DNA from 2 places in the Paenibacillus cisolokensis genome. Region 2 is predicted to be linked to the other one. Evidence: predicted binding sites of a transcription regulator. Region 2 holds the regulator's gene; the other holds the start of a gene.
The links. Region 2 encodes LexA, which represses DNA repair genes until DNA is damaged. Its sites were predicted from a motif close to CGAACATATGTTCG; they were not measured.

Region 1 (8,085 bases), on a different contig from region 2:
CGGCGCAATACCGGTTTCGGTCCGTCTGCGTGAACGGCTCGTGGGTTTCCGTGTGCAAGGAACTGCTTGCCGAGACGGACGTCGGGATCAGCGCGGTCGTCGGATTTCCGCTCGGCGCTTCGGCGACCCGCGTGAAGGCGCACGAAGCGGCGGCAGCCGTGGATGACGGCGCAACGGAAATCGACATGGTCATGCCGATCGGCGCCGTCCTGGAAGGGCGGTACGGCGTGCTGATGTATGACGTGTCGGCGGTCGTCCGGGCGGTGGAAGGCGCGGCCATCGTCAAGGTTATTCTGGAGACCGGCTATCTGGACGATGTGCAGAAGGCGGAAGCATGCCGGGTGGCGGAAGCGGCCGGCGCGCATTACGTCAAGACGTCTACCGGCTTCGGCGCCGGGGGCGCGACGGTGGAGGACGTTCTCCTGATGCGCGGAGCCGTAACCTCCGCCATCGGCGTGAAGGCGTCCGGGGGAATCCGGGACGCCGAGACGGCGGTCCGCATGCTTCGAGCGGGGGCCAACCGGCTCGGCACAAGCGCCGGCGTCGCGATCGTCAGCGGACGGTCAAGCGGCGCAGCGCCGGCAAGTAGCAGAGGGGAAGGGCCAGAAGCGAGCTTGCAATATTGAAGATCGTCTGCGCGCGGGCGATCTGTCCGGCCGGACCGGCCGCCATCCATCCGGATACGGCCGCCAGTTCCCCGGTAAAAGGCAGGAACAGCGCCGCGCCGCCCACATTCAGCAGCACATGCGACCAGGCGACGAGCTGACCGGCCCTGCTGCCGCCGACCGAGGCGAGCAGAGCGGTAAAGCAGGTGCCGACATTCGAGCCGAGCACAATGGCGATGCCCAGTGCGGGCGGCAGCGCGCCGATCGCGGCTAGCCCCATCGTCATCCCGATGACTGCGGCGCTGCTGTGCACGATGGCAGTCAGCGTCATACCGGCGGCGACGCCCCAGAGCAGGCTTTCGGCTGCCCGCTCGAGAAACCAGCCGAACAGGCCGCTCGCCTGCACGGCCGGCCCGATCGATTGCATAATCGTAATGCCGCCGATCAGCATGGCGAAGCCGGCGAGGACGACGGATGCGCCGCGCAGCAGCCGCAGCCATTCCGGCATCGGGCGGTCGGCGCGCGTCAGCGGCAGAAGCCGGACTTCGCAGGCCAGCGCGGTGAACAGCCACAGTCCGAGCGACGCCGCCAGCAGCGGCATGGCGAGCCGGCCCAAATTCAGGCCGATCAGCTCGGTTGTCAGGCAAGTGCCGATATTGGTGCCGAGCACGATGCCGAGCGTGCGCGGAAACGTGAGCAGGCCGGCATTGACGAGCCCGATCGAGATGACGGTGACGGCCGTGCTGCTCTGCAGGAAGGCGGTCGTCACGGTGCCGACGGCCAAACCGCGCAGCGGCGTGTCCGTGGAACGCTCCAGCAGGCCGGTCAGCCGGGGGCCGGCAATACGGTGCAGCGCCATCTCCATCAGTTTCATGCCGAGTATAAAGACGGCGAAGCCGTAGAGCACCGGCAGCAAAATTGTTTCGAACATATTCGCATCTACGCCCCTTTGCCGTAAGGAATCGGTTGAACGGCGAGCCGGGCCGATCGGTCCGCCGTCGCGCGTGTCGTATCATACATATGCGTTTCGGCAGACAAGCATGACAAGCACCTCCCTCCGGCCCGGCGGCGGGGGGACGTTTTTTTACTGTGTTGGAAACGCGCAACGATTTATAGAGACGTACAGAGACGTGTAACGATGCTTCCTGCCGCAAAGGCGAAGCCGTTCACGCTTGCATGGAAAGGACATGATGATGAGCAGAGCGAAAATTTATATGGCCAAAGGGCGTACGAAGCGGCTTGAACAGGGCCATCCCTGGATTTACGACAATGAGATCGAACGGATGGAAGGGGAGGCCGAGCCTGGCGATCTGGTGGACGTCTTGCAGTCGAACGGCCGCTATATGGCAACAGGATATTGGAACCCGCATTCGACGATTCGGGTGCGGGTCATCTCCCGCCGGCCGATCGGCGACATGGACGAGCCGTTCTTTCGCGAGCGGTTCGAGCGTTGTCTGAGCCATCGGCGCCGTTTCGTACGCGATCGCGATTGCCGGCTCGTGTACGGGGAGGCCGACTTCTTGCCCGGGCTGATCGTGGACCGTTTCGCCGACGTGCTTGTCGTCCAGCTGCTGACGCTCGGCATGGACCGGCGGCGGGAGACGATCGTGCAGGCGCTCGTCCGCGTGTTCGCCCCGAAAGGCATCTACGAGCGGAGCGATGTCGCCGTCCGGAAGCTGGAAGGACTGGAGGAGCGGAAAGGGCCGCTCTATGGCGAATGCCCGCGGACGGTCGTCATTCGCGAGAACGGGCTGGCGATGGAGGTCGATATCGAGGGCGGACAAAAAACCGGTTATTTTTACGATCAGCGGGAGAACCGCGCGGCGATCGCGCCGCTTATGACCGGCTGGGGCGCGCGCAGCGGCATCAGGCTGGAAAGGAGGCCGTACGCGGAATTGCCCGAAGGGGCGGCAGTATGGAAAGGCGCGGTCGGGGACGGTTCCGAAGAAGCGGGGGAGCGCGCGGATGACGGACTGGCGCTCGTGCCGGTCAACGCCAACGGCAAAGTCGTCACGTTCCCGTATTGGGACGGCGCGACCGTGTTGGAATGTTTCGCGCATACCGGAAGCTTTGCGATGCATGCGTGCAAATACGGCGCGAAGAAGGTGACATGCCTCGACGTATCGGAGCACGCGATCGAAACGGCCAGACGGAACGCCGAACGAAACGGCTTTACGGACCGGATCGAGTTCGTCGTCGCCGACGCATTCGACTATTTGCGCAGCCAGGTTAAAGGCCTGGAGGAGCGGGCGAGGCGGGCGCAGGGAAGGGTCGATACCTCCAAGCCGCTCGGGGCGGCCGGGCGGACATGGGACGTCGTCATTTTGGACCCGCCGGCCTTCGCCAAGACGAAAGGCGCGCTCGCCGGCGCCTGCCGCGGGTACAAGGACATCAATCTGAACGGGATGAAACTGGTCAATGAGGGCGGCTATTTGGTGACCGCAAGCTGCTCTTACCATATGAGCGAGGAACTGTTTCTCGGCACGATCCAGGAGGCGGCGGCCGACGCCGGCAAAGTGCTGCGGCTGATCGAATGGCGTTCCGCGGGCAAAGACCATCCGCGGCTGCTCGGCGTTCCCGAAGGCCATTACTTGAAGTTCGCCATCTTCGAAGTGCGCAGCCGGTAAGCGGATGCGCCAGCCGCATCGGCGCGGACGCCGGAGCGCTTTTGCCGCGCCAAGGCCTTCCCGATGCGGAAGGCCTTGGCCTTGCCGGAGCGTAAGGGCCCTTGTGCCGCGTCAGAGCGGAAAGGCCCTTGTGCCGTGTCGGAGCGGAAGGGCCCTTGTGCCGTGTCGGAGCGCCGATCCGCCGGGAGCGCTTTTCTCCGCCTATTCCCGATAACGGACCTCGATCGGCCCGATTTCCGACCTCACTTTGATTTGCGGTCCGTTCTCCCCTTTCTGTCCCGCAATCGAGCGTTTCGACTGATCGTTTCGCTCTATGTCGAAATTGGTGCCGACTTTCCCGATCTCGGTCGACAAATCGAGGCGGACATTGTCGGGCTCGCGATCCGTTTCGATTGTGACGGCGCCAAGTTCCGTTTTCACGGCAATGTCGTTCTCGATGCTCGGGGCATAGATGTTGACCGTGCCCGTGCTGTTGCTGACCTCGGTCTTCCCGTTCACGTTGTCCAGACGGACCGCTCCGACCGAGTTGGTCACGATTGCCTGCTCCGTTGCCGTATCCGCAACCGTAATCGTCCCCACCTCGCTGCTTACGGCCAGCCGATCCGCATTCACTTCCCGATACTCGATTTTCCCGACGTCGGAATGAACCGTAACGCTGTTGTACGAATGGTCAGGAAGCTCCACGTGCAGTTCGGCTCCCCACGTCTCGATCAGGTCCAGCACATCAAGGCCGGGATTCCGGCTTTTCCCTCGAACGGTAACCTCCAATTGCCCGTCCGTCTCCCGATAATGGAAATCAAAATGCTTTTGCAGCTTTTCCGGATCGGATGTCCGGATGCTCAGGCGCGTCGTTTCATCGGGCGAAAGTCCGATATGAATGGACGGCACGTCGCTCGACACCTTCACTTGCCGGAATGTCGTTTCGAGCGTCGTTTCTTCATTGGCCTGCAGCGGTTGTTCGGACGCTTTCGTGACGGCGTTCATTTTGGCGGTGCATCCGGCAACAAGCAAGACAACCGCGAACAGCGCGGCGCATGCAACTCGTTTTCGGTTAAACATATCATTCGCTCCTTATATGCTCCGGTTTGGTACGGCCTAAGGCCGCGGGCGATCGGTCCCGAATTCTCTTCCTAAGTATACCAGCAGATCCAGTTGGTCAAACGGACCCAGGTCGGTAATTTGCACTGGACTTAGGTCCGGCAAAACGGTTGCGCGATTCGTGTCGGCGGTATCGGCCGTCAGGATCTACCGTCGAGTTCTACTGTTGAATCTACCGTCGAGATCTACAGTTGAGATCTACCGTTGAGAACTACTGTTGAATCTACTGTCGGATCTACTGTCGGAATCGGCCATGTCCCGCCCGGTCGTTTAGCCAACATTTTCAGGAACATACGTTTGGTTTTTCTGGTGAAATGGCCGCCGCTTTTATGATAGAATAGGAGAATCGAAAAAAGTCGGAGAAAGCGGGGAGAAGGATGGGGTTGCGTTTTGTGCTCGGGCGGTCCGGGGCCGGCAAAACCCGGTTTTGCCACGATGAAATACGGAGCCGGCTGCGGGAAAATCCCGACGGTCCGCCGCTCATACTGCTCGTGCCGGAGCAGGCGACCTTCCAGAGCGAATACGCGTTGCTGAAGGACGGCGGCCTGCCGGGTACGATTCGCGCCCAGGCGCTCAGTTTCCGGCGGCTCGCGTTTCGGGTTATGCAGGAGACCGGCGGCACGGCGCTCGTGCCGATCGGCGAGAACGGGCGGAATATGCTGCTCTACAAAATCGTTCACCGGCTGGAATCGGAGCTGGAGCTGTTCCGGCACGGCGCGGATCAGCCGGGCTTTATCGAGCGGCTCGGCGACCTGTTGACCGAGTGGAAACGATACGGCATCGACGCCGCGGCGCTGGGCGGCTGGATCGAGTCGGGAGCGGCCGCGGCGGCCGGAACGCTGCTGGCGCGCAAGCTTCGCGATTTGCGGCTTGTCTACGAGCGGCTGGAAGCCGAGATGGCCGGCCTTTATGTCGACGCGGAAGATGATTTGGCCCATCTGGCCGCCGGATTCGGCGCCGCGCCTTCGATGCGGGGGGCGGAGATATGGGTCGACGGGTTCCACGGCTTTACGCCCAAGGAATATGAGGCGCTCGGCGCTCTGCTCCGTTCGGCGGCGCGCGTTACGGTCGCGCTTTGTCTCGACCGCGAATACGGGCCGGGCGAGCGTCCTCACGAGCTCGAGCTGTTCCACCCGACGGCGGAGACGTACATAAAGCTGCGCGAGCTGGCCGAGTCGAACGGCGTCGGCCTGCTGGAGACGATCGTGCTGGACGGCAAGCCGCCCCGCCGCTTTGCGGACAGTCCGATGCTCGCCCACCTGGAGAAGCATTTTGCCGCGCATTTGTCTTACCGGCCCGCCGATCCCGGCGAGCTCGCCGCGGACGATCCGCGCTGCGGCATATCGCTGCACGCGGCGGCAAACCGCCGCGCCGAAGTCGAAGCGGCGGCGCAGGATATGGTCCGCCGGGCTCGCGACGAAGGCTTGAGGTGGCGGGATATGGCCGTCATCGTGCGCAATCCGGCCGACTACGCCGATTACGCGGAAGCGGTGTTCGCGGAATACGGCATTCCGTATTTTCTCGATCAGAAGAAGACGGCCGTTCATCATCCGTTGACCGAGTTCATCCGCTCGGCGCTGGAGACGGTGCTCAAAGGCTGGCGGTATGAGGCGGTATTCCGCTGCATCAAGACCGAAATGCTGTTTCCCGACATTCCGGGCGGCAGCCGGGAGCTGTACGACCGGTTCGAAAATTACGTGCTCGCGGCAGGCATCGACGGTCGCAAATGGCTGGACCGGAAAAGCTGGAAGCCGCTGTCGTTCGGCGACCTGGAGCGGGAAGACGGCGAGACGGCGCCGGCCGACCCCCGGGAGTTCGCGGCCGTAATGGAAGCGCGGGAGTCGATCGTGCCGCCGCTGCGCCGTTTCGGTCAAGCGCTCAAACGCGCCGGCAGCGTCAAGGAGATGTGCGCCGCGCTGTACCGGCTGCTTGACCACGCGGATGCGGCCGATCGTCTGGAACGGTGGAGCCGCGCCGATCTGGCGGCCGGACGGCCGGAACGGGCGCGCGCCCACCGGCAATTGTGGGACGGCGTGATGGAGCTGCTCGATCAACTGGTCGAGCTGGCCGGCGACGAGCAAATGCCGCCGGAGCTGTTCGCCGGGATGGTCGAGACCGGCCTCGAAAGCTTGAAGCTCGCTTCCGTACCGCCTGCGCTCGATCAGGTGCTGGTCGGCAGCCTGGACCGCACCCGTTCCGCCCCGGTTCGCGTCTGCTATGTGCTCGGCGCCAATGACGGCGTCATGCCGATGCGCATTCAGGAGGACGGGGTGTTGACGGAGCCGGAGCGGGAGCGGCTGCAGGCGGAAGGGCTCGCGATGGCTCCCGGCGTGACGAGACGGCTGCTCGACGAGCGCTTCCTGATTTACGTCGCGCTGACGACGCCGTCGCGGCATCTGTGGCTGAGCTGGCCGGCGGCCGACGAGGAAGGCAAAAGCCTGCACGCATCGGAAATTGTCCGGCAGGTGAAGCGGCTGTTTCCCGGGCTTGAGGAACGGGCGGTGCCGGGCGAGCCGTCGCCGGATCAAGAAAGCATCGAACAGCTTCGCTTCGTGTCGCGCCCGGAGCGGACGTTGTCCCATCTGATCGGCCAGCTGCGGCAGTGGCGGCAAGGGGCGGAGATCGCGCCGTTCTGGTGGGATGTATTCAACTGGTTTGCTGTACGGCCGGAATGGCAGGACAAGCTGCAGATGCTGACATCGTCGCTCGATTACGACAACAGGGTGCCTTCTCTGTCGCCGGCGACGGCGAAGGAGCTGTACGGCGAGCGCCTGACGGCGAGCGTCTCCCGGCTGGAGCGGTTCGTATCGTGTCCGTTTCAGCATTTTGCGATCCACGGCCTGCGGCTTAAGGAGCGGCGGCTCTACCGGCTGGAGGCGCCGGACGTCGGCCAGCTCTTTCATGCGGCGCTCAGCCGGCTTGCCGCCGATCTTGGCGACCGCTGGGGCGTGACGCCGGCGGGCGGCATCCGCGCGGCGGCGGCTTCCGCCGTCGAGCAGCTGGCGCCGCGCCTGCAATCGCAAATCTTGCTCAGCAGCGGCCGATACCGGTATATCGCCCGCAAGCTGACCGAAATTGTCGGACAAGCCGCGATCATACTGGCCGAGCACGAGCGGCGTGCCGCATTCCGTCCTGTCGGTCTCGAGGTCGGCTTCGGACCGGACGGCACGCTTCCCGCGCTTGTCGTTACGATGGCGGACGGCCGCACGCTCGAGCTTGTCGGACGGATCGACCGCATCGACGCGGCCCGCACGGAGGAGGGATGGCTGCTGCGCGTGCTCGACTACAAATCGTCGGCGACGCAGCTGCGGCTGGAGGAAGTGGCGCACGGCCTGTCGCTGCAGATGCTGGCTTATTTGGACGTGCTGCTGACGCATGCGCCCGCCTGGCTGGGCGGACCGGTCGCCCCCGCCGGCGTGCTTTATTTTCACGTTCACAATCCGCTGCTTGCGGCATCGAACGGCATGAGTCCGGAGGAGGCGCGCCGCCAGCTGCTGAAGCGGTTCAAAATGCGCGGCCTGCTGCTGGCCGACGAATCCGCCGTGCGGATGATGGACGGCGAGCTCGATACCGGCTATTCGGATCTTCTGCCGGTCGCGATCAAGCGGGACGGCGGCTTCTACAGCAGCTCGTCCGTCGTCGGCCGCGAAGGCTGGGAGGTGCTGCGGCGCTCGGTGCGGCGCAGCATCGCGCGGATCGGCGGCGAAATCGCGCAGGGCGAGATCGGCATTGCGCCATACCGGACCGGCGCGAAG
Region 2 (8,085 bases):
CCATGACGCAATCTTCAGGCTCGTGGCCAAGAAGCGCCAACGCATGGCGAAAGATGCTGACGGCGGGTTTGCCTTCCCCGAATTCGCCAGAAATGACAATGTGGTCGAAATACGGTGCCAACTCCGGTACGCCAGCCAGCTTCTCTTTCTGCAAATCCGGCGAACCGTTCGTCAGCAGCAGCAGTCTATAGGAGCCTTTCAACATGTCCAGTACCCGGAACGTTTCATCGTATACGAGCGGACGAGCACGCCGCTCAGCCGGGAACCGTTCCGCCAGTTCGGCGCCGAGCTGCTCGTCGTCCACGCCGAGCGCTTTCAGCCCGCGCGTCCACGCCTGCTTTCGATATGTCGGAGCGATCCGTTCCAGCTTGCGAAATTCGTCCTGTTCTCCTTCACTGAAACGGGCCCACAACCCTTCGAACGGGTTAATGCCGATCATTTTCGTAAACGGGAACGTCTCATACGATTCGTACAGCGCTCGCGCCTCGCGCCTGACCGCCTCCTCCAGCGCATCCGGATCGACACCGCGCTTCTCCGCCGCTACCCGGCATGTTGCCTGAAACGCTTCCGCCACGCTCCGCTCGTCCCACAGCAGCGTATCGTCAAGGTCAAATAAAACCGCTTGTTTCGCCATTTCCCTTACTCCCCCAAATCGTCACCTACAGTTGTTTCATTTCGATCTTATGCTGCTGCGCAAACGTAGACAGCCTGGCTGCCATCTCATCGGTCGGATAACGGTTCATTACCCGCGAGAACACCCAGTTTCCTTTTTTGTGTTCGATCACGACATAGCCCGGCTGCACCCGGATGCTTCGGATATCGGACGCTTGCAGTCGTTTGTCGCCGGTCCATTTGCGCGTTTGGACATAATCTTTGCCCACCGCCAGGTACGGCCGCCGGAAAAAGAACAGCACCGCAAGCAGCAAATACATAACGATGACGAGCCAGTAGAACGTCCCGTCCTCCTGCATTGCCGTATTCGCCTGGCCGAGAATCGCATAGAACACGGTCAGCATGACGATCAGCGCCGGCCCGATATAATTGCGTCCGACAAAACGTTCGGCCTGATCGGCTGCGGGCGTCATTGCTTTAAGCCCCTGTTTTTTTCTCGCTTTGTTCAATTGCGCGGAATTTTTGCGCACCTTGCGCTCCCACGTTCGCGACACGAATCATTTCCTCCCTGTTATGGATGAAGCGGTTTCGGCGTGCTAATGCTTGACCGAAGGCCGGTCCTCTTCGTCCGCCCACTTGATCGAATCGAGCTGATTGCGGAAATTGCGTCTGAAGTTCGCAAGATATTGCTGCCTGAGCTTGTCCCGTTCCACTATTTCCTCTTCGCTCAACCCGACGCTTTTCTGTTTGCGGGACAGCTCGTTGATCCGGGCGATCAGTTTCTCCACCTGCACTCACTCCTCTCCTGCTTCGCCGGAACTATCTATTACTTTGACATCTTCTTATATCCATTGTCAAGGCAGCGGGAAAGCAAGGGCAATTAAAAACGACCGGTCTTCACACCGGCCGAATATTCCGCAGGTCCGGAGTCAGGGAACCGTCTGTCCCAAGCCTGCGGCTCATCGCAGATCGGGCACGATCAGCGACATTCCCGGCACGATGTTGGACGAATCCAAACCGTTGCGCTTCTTCAGTTCATAAATGCGCCTTTGAATGTCGCCGTTCCCGTCCGGATGGGCCAGCGCGATGCTCCAAAGCGTGTCGCCTGGAGCGACGATAATCGTCTTCTCTCCCGCACCGGCAGGCTTCGGGGATACGCCGGAAGCGTCCGATACCCAGAATGAAAAAGCAATGGACAAAAACGCCAGCAGCGCCAGCGCGGCGAGAAGCCGGACGAAGCCCTTGCCAACGGTTGCCGTACCTGTCCGGGAAAGCGCTACGCAATTCTTTTTCCGATCTCTGTCATATATGCTGCGGTACGTTGTCGTATGAATCGTCATCGTTCAACACCCCAAACATTTGTTCTGTAATCAGAATATATCACGAACATATGTTTGAGGTCAATCGGTTTTCAGAACATTTGTTCCTAATTTTTTATGAAAATGCGAACCCATGTTTCTCGAACTTATGTTTGTACGAACTCGGGTTCTATGTTAGAATAGTAACCAAATCAACTAATGGAGTGATGACGGTGTCGAAGATTTCCAACCGCCAGCAGGCAATTCTTGAGTTCATCAAGAACGAAGTACGGGAGAAAGGCTATCCGCCTTCCGTCCGTGAAATTGGCGAAGCGGTGGGACTAGCCTCCAGCTCAACCGTACACGGTCATCTGGACCGGTTGGAGAAGAAAGGGCTCATCCGCCGGGACCCCACCAAACCGCGCGCCATCGAAATTCTCGATCAGGACGAGAACGAAATTCCGTTTCCGGTCGCCGTGGCCAAAGTCCCCGTTGTCGGGAAAGTAACGGCGGGCGTACCGATTACGGCTACGGAGAACATTGAGGACTATTTTCCGCTCCCCGCCCATTTCGTAGGGGATCATGAAGTATTCATACTTAATGTCGTCGGTGACAGCATGATCGAAGCCGGCATTCACGACGGCGATTACGTCATCGTCAGGCAGCAATCGACGGCCAACAACGGCGACATCGTCGTGGCGATGAACGAAGATGACGAAGCGACCGTCAAAACGTTCTATAAGGAGCGCGATCATATCCGGTTGCAGCCGGAAAACTCGACGATGGAACCGATATTGCTGAAAAACGTCACCATTCTCGGGAAAGTCATCGGCTTGTTCCGGGACATCCATTAATCGGACCGCCGTCCCTCATCGGCTTGTTTCGGGACATCCATAACCGGACCGCCGCTTTTATGCGGGAATCCCGTTTACCGATTTTTAAATCGGAATCACTATCGAACACCAGACAACCACCATCACCGCTTTGGACGGTAATGGTGGTTGTCTTTTGTTTCGCGCCCATCGCATGTTCGGCAAAGACAACAGGATGGCGACCAGGCTTCCGCTGTGCGTCCGATTGCGAACCTCGAAGGCCCTATTCGCCAGCGTCACCCCCACCGTACGACTGATTGTGACCTCCAAGGCCTTATTCGCTCGAACTATCCTCGCTGTGCGTCCAATTGCGAACTTCCAGGGCTTTATTCGCTCGCGCCATTGCCACCAATCCTGAAATTGCTTGCTTTACTCCGGCTCCGCGGCTGCTGGAATCTGAAAGATACAAGCCTTGTAAAATAAGAAAAACGCCTGACGGCGTCTCTGTCTAAGGACGATACTGTTTCGCTATAAATGCTTATATGAACAAAAGACGACATGGCGGCCAGGGCTCAATTCGCCCTCGCCCCGCTGTGAACTGCCACCTGTCCCGAAATTGCTTTACTCCGGCTCCGCGGCGGCCAGCATCCGGAAGATAGAAACCCAATAAAAGAACAAAGCTGCAAAAGTGCAACTTTTTCAGGGATAAAATAACCAAAACAGGAAAATTTCTGCGATAATGCAGTTTTTTTGATCCGTTCAAGCCAGACAAGCGAAAATCGCCAAAAATTACTGTATTTTGGCAGGATTTTTCGCTATAGTCATCTATTCGGGCCCAAATTCCTGTACTTTTGCAGCTTTTTCGCCAAAGCAATCTGCCGGGAGACAGAGGCGCTGAAGGCGAGGCACACCGACGGACGTGCGACGATTTGACGGAAGGCGAGGCACACCGACGGACGTGCGACGATTTGACGGAAGGCGCGGACAGTTAGGCAGGCAAATAGGAAGTGAGTTTTATACTTTCTTTAATGTTTAAGAGAAACTCCAAGCGGAGTCTTTCGAGAATTATCGGCCATGTTTAAGCGGAAGTATATGGTCATTAACGTCATTAACGCTAGTAAGGCCATTAACGCTAATTACGTCAGTAACGCTACACCAGTAACACCTTACGCCAGTAACGCCAGTAACGCCAATTACGCCAACAACTATCAACGGGCATTTTGTGAGCCAATGCAGGTTATCCCGCACCAACTCCAAAATGCCCGCAAATGGTAAATCCGCAATCCCTGATGTTGATTCCGTAATGCCTGCAAATCCGTATGCCAAACGTTAGTCCCGCAAACCTTACACGTTGACTCCGTATGCCAACGTTGATTCCGCAAACCCTAAACGTTAAATCAAAGTATGCCCAAACGGTGTTTCCTAAAACCCTAAACGTTGAACCCTTAATCCCTAGCGAGACATGGCATTAGACCATCAATACAACGTCAAATATTGATCGCGTTCCCACTGATGCACTTGCGTGCGGTACATATCCCATTCGATTTCTTTCAGTTCGTAGAAATGGGCCAGAGCGTGGTCGCCGAGAGCGTCGCAAATGACTTCATCGCGCAGCAATTCGGAGAGCGCTTCTTTCAAATCGGCCGGCAGACTCGGGATCCCTTCTTCGATCCGCTCTTCTTCGGTCATGACATAAATGTTGCGGTCGGTCGGCGCAGGCAGCGGCAGCTTGTTGCGGATGCCGTCAAGCCCGGCTTTCAGCATGACAGCGAGCGCCAGATACGGGTTGGCCGCCGGGTCGGGATTGCGCACCTCTACACGGGTGCTGAGCCCGCGGGATGCCGGAATCCGGATCATCGGGCTCCGGTTGCTTGCGGACCAGGCTACATAGCAGGGCGCTTCGTAGCCCGGAACGAGACGCTTGTAGGAGTTGACCGTCGGATTCGTAATGGCGGCGATCGCACGGGCATGCTTCAAGATGCCTGCCATATAATGACGCGCCGTATCGCTGAGACCGAGCTTATCGTCCTTGTCGTAGAACGCGTTCGTGCCGCCGACAAACAGCGACTGATGGCAGTGCATGCCGGAACCGTTCACGCCGTAAAGCGGCTTCGGCATAAACGTCGCATGCAGGCCGTGCTGGCGCGCGATCGTTTTGACAACCAGCTTGAACGTTTGGATCTGGTCTGCCGCTTTCACCGCATCGGCGTATTTAAAGTCGATTTCGTGCTGACCGGGAGCCACTTCATGGTGGGACGCTTCGATTTCGAAGCCCATCTCTTCCAGCGTCAGTACAATTTCGCGGCGGCAGTTCTCGCCGAGATCGGTGGGCGCAAGGTCAAAATATCCGCCCTGATCGTTCAGTTCGGTCGTCGGATCGCCTTTCTCATCGGTTTTGAACAGGAAAAACTCCGGCTCCGGTCCGACGTTCATCGCCGTAAAGCCGAGTTCTTCCGCTTCCCGCAGCACGCGCTTCAGAATGCCGCGCGGATCGCCGGCGAATGGGGTGCCGTCAGGCATATAAACGTCGCAAATCAGCCGAGCGACGCGGTCTTCCGTCACCCACGGAAATACGACCCATGTATCGAGGTCGGGATACAGATACATATCCGACTCTTCGATCCGGACATATCCTTCGATCGACGAGCCGTCGAACATCATTTTGTTGTCGAGCGCTTTTTCCAACTGGCTGAACGGGATTTCCACATTTTTAATCGTGCCCAGCAGGTCGGTAAATTGCAAACGAATAAATCGGACGTTCTGCTCCTTGGCAATGCGCATGATGTCCTCTTTCGTGTAGCTCAAAATATCATCTCCTTATGACTGGATTACCGCATCTCTTACCGCTTATAGAAGTGGGACAACTGGCCTTGGATCATGGACGCTTTGCCAGGTCGTTTCTCGAGCAGCTCCCGCTTCAACAACCGATGCAACTGCGGCTCGGACAGCTCGCGACGTTTGACTTCGGATTGCTCGCTCAGGACGGTCGCTTCTTCCGACTCTTTGGATACCGGATTCATGACTTGCTTGATGCCGGCAATGTTGACGCCCTTCTCGATCAACGCCTTGATCTCCAGCAGCCGCTCCACATCGTTAAAGGAAAACAGCCGCTGATTGCCGGCGGTTCGCGCCGGAACGATCAGTTCGTGCTGCTCGTAATAACGAATTTGCCGGGCTGTCAGATCCGTCAGTTTCATGACGATGCCAATCGGGAAAAGCGCCATATTTCTGCGTATTTCGTCACCCATGTCGCATCAACCTTCCACCTCGCGGAGTTATTAATCCCATTGTAACCCTTTGCACAAAATGTGTCAAGGTGTGTTAGGTTTAATCACAATTAATTCACGATTTACCATGTTGGACAATGCGGTCAGAACGCCGAATTTGACGTGAGCGTAAGTCAGACCGCCCTGCATATAGGCGATATACGGCTCGCGAATCGGCGCGTCGGCCGACAGCTCCAGACTGCCGCCCTGAATGAACGTCCCTGCCGCCATAATGACCGGGTGCTCGTAGCCCGGCATATCCCAAGGCTCGGGAACGACATGGGCGTCGACCGCCGCCGCCTGCTGAATGCCCTGCACGAAAGCGATAAGCAGTTCGGGACTGCCGAAACGGACCGCTTGAATCAAGTCGGTGCGCGGCGACTGCCAATCCGGCCTCGTATCGAAGCCGAGCATGGAAAACAGCGCAGCAGCGAACACGCTTCCCTTCACGGCTTGTCCGACCAGATGGGGCGCCAAGTAGAGCCCTTGATACATCGACCGCAGCGTCCCCAGCGTTGCGCCGACCTCGCCGCCGATGCCGGGAGCCGTCAGGCGATATGCCGCCGCTTCCACCGCCGCCGCGGTGCCCGCGACATAGCCTCCTGTCGGGGCAAGGCCTCCGCCGGGGTTTTTAATGAGCGAACCGGCAATCAGATCGGCGCCGACCTCGGTCGGCTCGCGCTCTTCGGTAAACTCGCCGTAGCAGTTATCGACGAAGACGAGCGCCTCCGGCTTCAACGCCTTCACCCGGCGGACCATCTCTCCGATTTCCGCCACGGTGAACGAATTCCGCCAGGCGTATCCGCGCGACCGCTGAATGCCGATCACTTTCGTTCGCTCCCCGATTGCCGCCGCGACGCCGTCCCAGTCGACTCCGCCGTCCGGCGTCAACGCCACTTCGCGGTAACGGACGCCCCAGTCCTGCAAGGAGCCTGTCCCGTCACCGGGCTTGCCGATCACCTGATGAAGCGTATCGTATGGCGACCCGGTAATATAGAGCAGCTCGTCGCCCGGCCGCAGCAAGCCGAACAGCGCACAGCCGATCGTATGCGTCCCGGACACAAAATGCGGCCGCACAAGAGCGGCCTCTGCGCCGAACACATCAGCGTAAACGAGATCGAGCACCTCTCTGCCCGAATCGTTATAGCCGTATCCCGTCGAACCGTTAAAATGAAAATCGCTTACACGATGACGGCGGAAAGCGCGGATCACTTTCCACTGGTTTCTCTCGGCGATCCGGTCGATTTCCCGGAACCTCCGTTCGGCCATCCGCTCCGCGTCATCGGCAAGCTTCATCAGACTTTCCCATACATGATCGTTCATTCGTTCCTTATCGCTCAATCCGAAATATCTCCCTTGCTCATTTCATTCCTTATTCATGGACGCTGCTCCAAATATTCATGAAGCGGTCCGCCCAAAACTTCGAAATCCTGCTTGTTCAGCTCCACTCTCAGCAGCAGCTTGTCCCCTGCCGTCTCTCTGTCGACCACTTCGCCTATCCGGTACGCGAGCGCGATCAAATCGCCGCGTTCCGCCGGCAGCGCAAACGTGCGGGTGTCTCCGGCCAGCTTGTCCTGAATCTTCTGGCGCAGCCGCGCGAGATCTTCTGCGTCGTAGGCGCTGATCAGCATCGTATCGCTGTCCGATGGCAGCAGCCCGAACGAAGCCGCCCCCGCCCCGCCGCATAAATCTTTTTTGTTGAAAATCGTTAGCTGCGGCTTGTCCGCGGCGCCCAGTTCGGACAAAATCGAGCCGACGACGCGCATCTGCTCTTCCCGCATCGGCGAGGAGCAGTCGATGACATGCAGCAACAGATCGGCTTCGTTTACTTCTTCGAGCGTAGCCCGAAACGCAGCCACGAGATCGTGGGGCAAATTTTGAATAAAGCCGACCGTATCGGTCAGCAGCACTTCCTTGCCGCTCGGCAACGTCAACATTCTCGACGTCGGATCGAGCGTGGCGAACAGCCGGTTCTCGACGAGCACATCGGCGCTGGTCAGCTCGCGCAAGAGCGTGGACTTGCCGGCGTTCGTATAGCCGACCAGCGCGACCTGAACGACGCCGTTCTTGCGGCGCCGTTCGCGGTGCAGCTTGCGA

Region 1: the regulator LexA is predicted to act here: its motif matches at 4,617-4,630, upstream of addB (helicase-exonuclease AddAB subunit AddB).

Annotation. Positions count from the first base shown of each region.
Region 1 covers NZ_JBCNFP010000193.1:6,625-14,709, reverse strand. The annotation lists gene deoC (deoxyribose-phosphate aldolase) at 1-626, shown strand, start outside; gene ABEV74_RS22905 (Na/Pi cotransporter family protein) at 553-1,536, opposite strand; gene ABEV74_RS22900 (class I SAM-dependent rRNA methyltransferase) at 1,793-3,232, shown strand; gene ABEV74_RS22895 (DUF4097 family beta strand repeat-containing protein) at 3,434-4,291, opposite strand; gene addB (helicase-exonuclease AddAB subunit AddB) at 4,708-8,085, shown strand, end outside.
Region 2 covers NZ_JBCNFP010000056.1:25,984-34,068, forward strand. The annotation lists gene ABEV74_RS09575 (HAD family hydrolase) at 1-634, opposite strand, end outside; gene ABEV74_RS09580 (hypothetical protein) at 660-1,166, opposite strand; gene ABEV74_RS09585 (DUF896 domain-containing protein) at 1,209-1,406, opposite strand; gene ABEV74_RS09590 (LysM peptidoglycan-binding domain-containing protein) at 1,572-1,952, opposite strand; gene lexA (transcriptional repressor LexA) at 2,144-2,764, shown strand; gene glnA (type I glutamate--ammonia ligase) at 4,199-5,527, opposite strand; gene ABEV74_RS09605 (MerR family transcriptional regulator) at 5,563-5,970, opposite strand; gene ABEV74_RS09610 (methionine gamma-lyase family protein) at 6,034-7,284, opposite strand; gene hflX (GTPase HflX) at 7,365-8,085, opposite strand, start outside.